2 regions of the Streptomyces sp. NPDC015345 genome follow, and region 1 is predicted to be linked to the other one. Evidence: riboswitches for the same ligand, from Rfam matches in the RefSeq annotation. Region 1 holds a riboswitch; the other holds the start of a gene.
The links. A riboswitch is a leader RNA that binds a small molecule or an ion and turns the genes downstream of it on or off. The one in region 1 is predicted to bind glycine.
Positions count from the first base shown of each region.

Region 2: linked by a shared signal. The riboswitch ahead of gcvT (glycine cleavage system aminomethyltransferase GcvT) and the one ahead of gcvP (aminomethyl-transferring glycine dehydrogenase) in region 1 are both predicted to bind glycine.

Region 1 is NZ_JBIBTX010000010.1:310,977-315,383, reverse strand. Features, by position in the region: gene ACF062_RS34420 (DNA polymerase IV) at 1-876, shown strand, start outside; gene ACF062_RS34415 (PRC-barrel domain-containing protein) at 1,080-1,454, opposite strand; glycine riboswitch at 1,596-1,694, shown strand; gene gcvP (aminomethyl-transferring glycine dehydrogenase) at 1,889-4,407, shown strand, end outside.
Region 2 is NZ_JBIBTX010000009.1:40,942-45,348, forward strand. Features, by position in the region: gene glyA (serine hydroxymethyltransferase) at 1-620, opposite strand, end outside; gene gcvH (glycine cleavage system protein GcvH) at 632-1,009, opposite strand; gene gcvT (glycine cleavage system aminomethyltransferase GcvT) at 1,089-2,213, opposite strand; glycine riboswitch at 2,365-2,468, opposite strand; gene ACF062_RS31595 (AAA family ATPase) at 2,601-3,290, shown strand; gene ACF062_RS31600 (enhanced serine sensitivity protein SseB) at 3,352-4,131, shown strand; gene ACF062_RS31605 (enhanced serine sensitivity protein SseB C-terminal domain-containing protein) at 4,301-4,407, shown strand, end outside.

The DNA.
Region 1 (4,407 bases):
GAGGAGATCGCCGAGGCCGGGGAGGACGAGCTCGTACGGCTGCTCGGGAAGGCGCACGGCGGATCGCTGTACGCGATGGCGCTGGCGCACGACGAGCGGCCCGTGGTGGCCGAGCGGGACACCAAGTCGGTCAGTGTCGAGGACACCTATGACGTGGACATCCACGACCGGGTACGGGTCAGGGGAGAGGTCGCCCGGCTCGCCGACCGGTGCGTGCAGCGGCTGCGTGCGGCGGGGCACTCGGGGCGGACCATCGTGCTGAAGGTGCGGCGGTTCGACTTCTCCACGCTGACGCGGTCCGAGACGCTGCGGGGGCCCACCGACGACCCCGGAGTGGTCCGGGAGGCCGCGGCGCGGCTGCTGGAGTCCGTGGACACCACGGGTGGGGTGCGGCTGCTGGGGGTGGGGGTCACGGGGCTCGCCGACTACACGCAGGAGGACCTCTTCGCGCAGGCCCAGGCGCAGGCTGCCGCTGAGGCCGGGGTTTCCGATGAGGGTGCGGAGCCGGAGTCCGGCGGCGAGGTGGACGGGGCGGGCGGGGCGGGTGGGGCGTCGCCCGGGGAGCCGCAGGACGTGGGTGCCGAGGAGTCCGCGGCCCCTGCGGAGCGGCGCTGGGCAGCTGGGCACGATGTGCGGCATGCCGAGTACGGGCACGGGTGGGTGCAGGGGAGCGGGCTGGGGCGGGTGACGGTGCGCTTCGAGACGCCGGGGTCCGAGCCGGGGCGGGTGCGGACGTTCCGCACGGATGATCCGCTGCTGGTGCCGGCGGAGCCGTTGCCGTTGGTGGAGCCGTCCTGTGCGGTGGAGTCGTCGGTCGTGGGGGAGGCCTTGCCTGCGGGGGCTGGGGAGGTGACGGGGCTGGGGGAGCGGGGTTGAGGCTGCGGTCGGGGGGCTCGGCAGAGGGGAGAGGGAGGTCCGCGGCGAGGGAGACGTACGGGGGCGGTGGTGATGTGGCCGGTGTCGTGGTCTCGGGCCGGCCGGTCGGCCTCGCTGGGAGCTTGTTGGCTGTGTGACCGGGATTGCGGGTCCGCGTGGCCGATGGTGCAGGGGGAACCGAGGGAAGGGGAACGGCCGCGTGGTCAGGGAGGGTCGCCTGCGATGTGGCCGAAGTCGCGGTCCTGGGGTGGGGGCTCTGGGGGTGTGGTGTCCAGGCCGTAGTGGTGGTAGAGCTGGAGTTCCTGGGCGGGAGAGAGGTGGCGGCCGACGCCGAAGTCGGGGGCGTCCTTGATCAGGTCGCGGTCGAAGGGGATGCGGAGGGTGCCGTCGCCGGTGAGTTCGCTCGGCTCCAGGGGGACGAAGGCGTCGCGGCTGAACAGGCCGGTGCGTATGGCCGCCCACTCCGGTGCGCCGGTGGCGTCGTCGAGATAGATCTCGTCGATCGTGCCGATCTTCGCCCCGTTCCGGTCGAACGCCTTGCGGCCGATCAGGTTGCGCGGATCGATGTCGGTCTGCACGGGCCCTCCAGCTGATCGCGGGGTCGGATGTGGGCATAACTCATCTTTGTCCGCTCGTACTCACTACGTAAGAGCACTTCGGGGCAGGCGGCCACTCGAGGGAATGGCCGGGGGACGCGCTGGTAGGCTGGCGCTGGCTGCTGATCCCGTGCGGGAGAGCTCTCCGGGTCACGATTCCGGAGGCGCCGAAGGAGCAAATCCTCCCCGGAATCTCTCAGGCACACGTACCGCACGGACGAGGTCACTCTGGAAAGCAGGGCGGGCGTACGGGCGGGCACGTTCGAACCCCTTCCTCACCGACGGTGAAAGCCGGGCCGGCGCCTTCGCGGTGTCCCCCGGTGAAGCTCTCAGGTTGAGATGACAGAGGGGGAGGCCGTCCGGGTACCCGCGCCGTGGTACCCCTCGTAGGTCGCGCAGACCAGGAGGCCTCCGCAATGACTGCCACCAATCGCATCCCGCTCTCCGAGCTCGAACAGGGCATCCCCTTCGAGCAGCGGCACATCGGGCCCGATGCGGAAGCGCGGGCCAAGATGCTCGCCCAGGTCGGGTACGGCTCGCTCGACGAGCTCACGGCCGCCGCGGTGCCGGATGTGATCAAGAACGCCGAGGCGCTGAAGCTGCCCGGCGCGCGCTCCGAGGCCGAGGTGCTGGCCGAACTGCGCTCGCTCGCCGACCGGAACCAGGTCCTCGATTCCATGATCGGTCTCGGGTACTACGGCACCTTCACACCGCCCGTGATCTTGCGGAACGTCATGGAGAACCCCGCCTGGTACACCGCCTACACGCCGTACCAGCCCGAGATCTCCCAGGGGCGCCTCGAAGCGCTGCTCAACTTCCAGACCATGGTCGCCGAGCTGACCGGCCTGCCCACCTCCGGAGCCTCGCTGCTCGACGAGGGCACGGCCGCTGCCGAGGCCATGGCCCTGTCGCGGCGCATGGGCAAGGTCAAGGACGGGGTCTTCCTCGTCGACGCGGACGCCCTGCCGCAGACCATCGCCGTCATCCGGACCCGTGCCGAGCCGACGGGTGTCGAGGTCGTTGTCACGGACTTGAGCACCGGAATTCCCGCCGAGGTCGCCGAGCGCGGTGTCGTGGGCGTGCTGGTGCAGTACCCCGGCGCCTCCGGTGCCGTACGCGACATCAAGCCGCTCATCGACCAGGCGCACGAGCTCGGTGCGGTCGTCACGGTCGCCGCCGACCTGCTCGCCCTGACGCTGCTCACCTCGCCGGGCGAGCTCGGCGCGGACATCGCCGTCGGCACGACGCAGCGCTTCGGTGTGCCGATGGGCTTCGGCGGCCCGCACGCCGGTTACATGGCGGTGCGCGAGAAGTTCGCGCGCAGCCTGCCCGGGCGGCTCGTCGGCGTCTCCGTCGACGCCGACGGCAACAAGGCGTACCGGCTCGCGTTGCAGACCCGTGAGCAGCACATCCGCCGTGAGAAGGCCACCAGCAACATCTGTACCGCGCAGGTGCTGCTCGCCGTCATGGCCGGGATGTACGCCGTCTACCACGGCCCCGACGGGCTGAAGTCCATCGCGCGGCGCACCCACCGGTACGCGACGCTCCTCGCCGAGGGCCTGAAGGCGGGCGGTGTCGAGGTCGTGCACGGCGCGTACTTCGACACGCTGACCGTGCGCGTGCCCGGCAAGGCGGAGGGGATCGTTTCTGCAGCCCGCGAGAACGGCGTCAACATCCGCCGGGTCGACGCCGACCACGTCTCGCTCGCCTGCGACGAGACCACCACGCGCCGGCAGCTCGCCGCCGTGTGGGGGGCCTTCGGGGTCGAGGCCGATGTCGACGCGCTCGACGCCGAGGTCAGGGACACGCTGCCCGCGGGCCTGCTGCGTACGGATCAGTACCTCACGCACCCCGTCTTCCACCAGTACCGCTCCGAGACCTCGATGCTGCGCTACCTGCGCAGGCTGGCCGACCGCGACTACGCGCTCGACCGCGGCATGATCCCGCTGGGCTCCTGCACGATGAAGCTCAACGCGACCACCGAGATGGAGCCGGTCACCTGGCCCGAGTTCGGGCAGCTGCACCCCTTCGCGCCCGCCCAGCAGGCGCAGGGCTACCTCACGCTCATCCGTGAGCTGGAGGAGCGGCTCGCCGAGGTCACCGGGTACGACAAGGTCTCCCTCCAGCCGAACGCCGGGTCGCAGGGTGAGCTGGCCGGGCTGCTGGCCGTGCGCGGGTACCACCGCGCCAACGGTGACGACCAGCGCACCGTCTGCCTCATCCCGTCCTCCGCGCACGGGACGAACGCGGCGAGCGCCGTCATGGCCGGCATGAAGGTCGTCGTCGTGAAGACCGCCGACGACGGCGAGATCGACGCCGAGGACCTGCGCGCCAAGATCGAGAAGCACCGCGACGAGCTGGCGGTGCTCATGATCACGTACCCCTCGACGCACGGCGTGTTCGAGGAGCATGTCGCCGACATCTGCGCGGAGGTGCACGAGGCCGGCGGCCAGGTCTATGTGGACGGCGCCAACCTCAACGCGCTGGTGGGGCTCGCCAAGCCCGGGCACTTCGGCGGCGACGTCTCGCACCTGAACCTGCACAAGACCTTCTGCATCCCGCACGGCGGCGGCGGTCCCGGTGTCGGCCCGGTCGGTGTGCGCGAGCACCTCGCGCCGTACCTGCCCAACCACCCGTTGCAGCCCGCCGCGGGCCCGAAGACCGGTGTCGGCCCGATCTCCGCGGCGCCGTGGGGTTCCGCCGGGATCCTGCCGATCTCCTGGTCGTACGTACGCCTCATGGGCGGCGAGGGGCTCAAGCGCGCCACCCAGGTCGCGGTGCTGTCCGCCAACTACATCGCCAAGCGCCTTGAGCCGCACTACCCGGTGCTCTACACCGGTCCCGGCGGGCTCGTCGCGCACGAGGCCATCATCGACCTGCGGCCGCTCAGCAAGGCGACCGGCGTCAGCGTCGACGACATCGCCAAGCGGCTCAT
Region 2 (4,407 bases), on a different contig from region 1:
AGACCGGCGAAGTGCGCCATGTCGACCCACAGGTACGCGCCGACCTCGTCCGCGATGCGGCGGAACTCGGCGAAGTCCAGGTGACGCGGGTACGCGGACCAGCCCGCGATGATCACCTTGGGGCTGTTCTCCTTGGCCAGGCGCTCGACCTCGGCCATGTCGACCAGGCCGGCCTCGTCGACGTGGTACGCGACCACGTTGAACTGCTTGCCGGAGAAGTTCAGGCGCATGCCGTGGGTGAGGTGCCCGCCGTGTGCCAGGTCCAGGCCGAGGATCGTGTCGCCGGGCTGGGCGAGCGCGAAGAGGGCGGCCTGGTTGGCGGAGGCGCCGGAGTGCGGCTGGACGTTGGCGTACTCGGCACCGAACAGGTCCTTGATCCGCTCGATCGCGAGCCGCTCGGTGACGTCGACATGCTCGCAGCCGCCGTAGTAGCGGCGGCCGGGGTAGCCCTCGGCGTACTTGTTGGTGAGGACCGTCCCCTGGGCCTCCATGACGGCGACCGGAGCGAAGTTCTCCGAGGCGATCATTTCCAGGGTGGACTGCTGGCGGTGGAGCTCGGCGTCGACGGCGGCGGCGACCTCCGGGTCCAGCTCGTGCAGAGGGGTGTTCAGAAGCGACATCGGGGAGATCCTTAGCTGCCGGAGAACTCGGTGTACTCGTCCGCGGAGAGCAGGTCCTTCGGCTCCTCCGTGGTGCGGACCTTGAAGAGCCAACCGCCCTCGAACGGCGCGGAGTTCACCAGCGACGGGTCGTCCACGACGTCCTGGTTGGCCTCGACGACCTCGCCGGTGACCGGGGAGTAGAGGTCGCTGACCGACTTGGTCGACTCCAGCTCGCCGCAGGTCTCGCCCGCGGTCACCGTGTCGCCGACCGCCGGAAGCTGCACGAAGACGACGTCACCGAGCGCGTTGGCCGCGTGCTCCGTGATGCCGACCGTCGACACGCCCTCCTGGGCGTCCGACAGCCACTCGTGCTCCTTGCTGTAACGCAGCTGCTGGGGGTTGCTCATGACCTGAATTCTCCTGTACGCGGGTGGGTGCTGCGGAACGGGAAAGATGTGCGGGGGGTCACTTGTGACGGTCGGGGCGTCACTTCTGGCGCTTGTAGAACGGCAGCGCCACGACCTCGTACGGCTCATGCGTACCGCGGATGTCCACGCCCACACCGGGGGTGCCGGGAGCGGCGTGCTCCGCGTCCACGTACGCCATCGCGATCGGCTTGCCCAGCGTCGGGGACGGGGCGCCGGAGGTGACCTCGCCGATGACCTTGCCGTCCGCGACCACGGAGAAGCCCGCGCGCGGGACGCGGCGGCCCTCGGCGATCAGGCCGACCAGCTTGCGAGGCGGGGCGGACTCGGCACGCTCGGCGGCGGCGGCCAGGGCCGCGCGGCCCACGAAGGAGTCCGACCGCGACGTCTTGTCGAACTTCACCACCCGGCCGAGGCCCGCGTCGAACGGCGTGAGCCCGGCGGTCAGCTCGTGCCCGTACAGCGGCATGCCCGCCTCCAGGCGCAGCGTGTCGCGGCAGGAGAGGCCCGCCGGGACCATGCCGACGGGGGTGCCGGCCTCCATGAGCGCGTTCCACAGCTTCTCGGCGTCACCGGGGGCGACGAACAGCTCGAAGCCGTCCTCGCCGGTGTAGCCCGTGCGGGCGATCAGCGCGGGGACGCCCGCGACGGTGCCGGGCAGGCCCGCGTAGTACTTCAGGCCGTCCAGGTCGGCGTCCGTGAGGGACTTCAGGATGCCGGGGGACTCGGGGCCCTGGACGGCGAGCAGCGCGTACGCGTCGCGGTCGTCGCGGACCTCGGCGTCGAAGCCGTCGGCGCGGGCGGTGAGGGTGTCAAGGACGACCTGTGCGTTGGAGGCGTTGGCCACCACCATGTACTCGGTCTCGCCCAGGCGGTAGACGATCAGGTCGTCCAGGATGCCGCCGTCCTCGGCGACGATCATGGTGTAGCGGGCGCGGCCGACACCGACGGAGCCGATGTTGCCGACCAGCGAGAAGTTCAGGAAGTCGACGGCCCCGGGGCCGGTGACGGTGATCTCGCCCATGTGGGAGAGGTCGAAGAGACCGGCCTTGGTGCGCACGGCGTTGTGCTCGTCGCGCTCGCTGGCGTACCGCAGCGGCATGTCCCAGCCCGCGAAGTCGGTCATGGTCGCGCCGAGCGCGCGATGCACGCCATCGAGGGCGGTCAGACGGGGGGCAGTGCTCATGAAGAAAACTCCCAGGGCATGACGGGCGAGGTCGATCCTCCCCATCTGTCATCGGAACCTGAGAGGTTCGCCGCGAGCGTCCCGGCATATGGGACGCACGGCTTGCACCTTGGGTGGGACCGACGGCTGCCGGCCCGCTTTTCAGATGTGCCTCGCCCGCGCGGTACGGGGCCTGAGAGATTCAAGGGAGGGACTTGCTCCTTCGGCGCCCCGAACCCATACATGCTGGTCCGGGAACTCTCCCGCGCGGATTCAAACGGCCGGTATGGAGTTGGCGCGCACATCATTGCACGCGACCGTGGCCAGGGGGGACGCGTGGTCGAGTAATCCTCTTGTGCCGCATTACCTTCTCTTTACACTTGCCGGGGAAAGCAGTACGTGACCGCTATGGGGAGGCCGATCACGGTGCGCAGCAGGACGAGTGTCTACGCCACTACCACGGGGGTGGCGCTGCCGAAGCAGGCTGCCGCCCCGCTCCGGGAGGGCTGCGGTCCGCTCCCCGTGGCCGTCGTCCGCGATCTGCGGCAGCGGGCCGGGCACAGCCCGCGCCGCCTCACCTTCGCCGAGGGCGACCTGGTCGTCGTCTCCGGGCTGCCCGGTGGCGGAAAGTCGACGCTGATGCGGCAGGCCGTCAGCGGCAACCGCGTCGACTCCCAGGACACCCGCGACCGCTGGGCGGCCCGCATGCCGCGGCTGCTGCCGTACGCGGTCTACCGCCCCGTGGTCCGCCTCGCGCACTACGCGGGCCTTCGCCGGATCCTGCGCTCCGGCGCCGGCGTCGTCGTGCACGACTGCGGCACCCAGGCGTGGGTGCGCCGCTGGCTCGCCCGGGAGGCCCTGCGGCGCGGCGGGACGCTGCATCTGCTGCTCCTCGACGTCCCCGCCGACACCGCGCTCCAGGGCCAGCGCGAGCGCGGCCGCGGCGTCTCGCGGTACGCCTTCGCCCGGCACCGCAGAGTGATCTCGCGGCTCGTGGCGGCCGCCGAGCGGGGCGACCTGCCGCGTGGCTGCGGCTCCGCGGTGCTGCTCGACCGCGCGGCGGCGCAGGTGCTGCGGGAGATCGCCTTCGACCGCTGAGGACCAGCGGCGTTAGGGTGCGAGCCGCAGGCAGAGCGGTCGCGAGCAGGGGTTGGGACAGATGGACTTTCCGGCGCAGGCACACGCCCATCCGTACGGCGGATGGCCGGGCAACGAACTGGAGCAGGTCCTCGCGGCCTCGCTCGGCGCCCCCGCCTCGGCGGGTGCCCGCATAGTCGAGGTGCTGGGCCGCAGCCGGCTCTGGATCCCGCTGCCCAACGGCGGCGGCCCGGAAAGTGGCACCCTCGACCTGCCGACCCTGGAGATCGACGGACAGGCGTACGTCCCCGTCTTCACCTCCGAGGAGCAGTTCCGCCAGGCGCTCGGCGGCGCGGCCGACCGCATGGGGTGCACGGTGGCGCCCGCCGTGGAGTTCGCGCGGGGCCTTCCGCCGCAGCTGGGCATCGTGCTGAACCCGGACGGCACCGTCGGCGTCCCCCTGCCGCCGCCCGCCGTGGCCGAGCTGTGCCGGGCCGGCCGCACCCCGCTGGACGGGCCCACCACCGGCGGCCGGGTCCGCCTCTTCGAGCCGGACTGGCAGGAGGACCCGGTGGACTTCCTGGCCGCCGCGGGCCGTGAATTCGAGGCGGCGGGCATCGTGCTCACCGCGCGCCGCTGCCTGGCCGCCATCGAGACGGACGATCCGACCCTCTTCGTCGGCGTCGAACTGGCCACCTGGGAGGGCGACGCCCGCGACCTCCCGATGCAGGCCCTCGGTCGCGCCCTGACCCTGGTCCCGGTCCCCTGGCCGGTCAACCTCGTCCTGCTCGACGTGGCCCAGGACCCGGTGGCGGACTGGCTCCGCGCGAAGGTGCGGCCGTTCTACCTCCGGGGGGCCTGAGTCGCGGGGCCCGAGTCCAAGGGGGTCGCGACGCTCGACGTCGCGTACGTCAAGTCCGGGCGGGGATCGACGCTTAAGCTGGTTCCAGGACCGGGTCCGTCAGGGCAGGGCAGGGCGGGTCCATGGGATTGATCGAGTCGTCGGGTTCGGCGTGAAGGGGCGGTTACGGGTGAGTGCGTCGGGCACGGCCGCGGGCGATGGGGTCTCCCCTGGCCGAGCACAGCCGAGACCGGGAGGACAGGTCGAGCAGCTGCTGCGCCAAGTGACGCCCGGGCG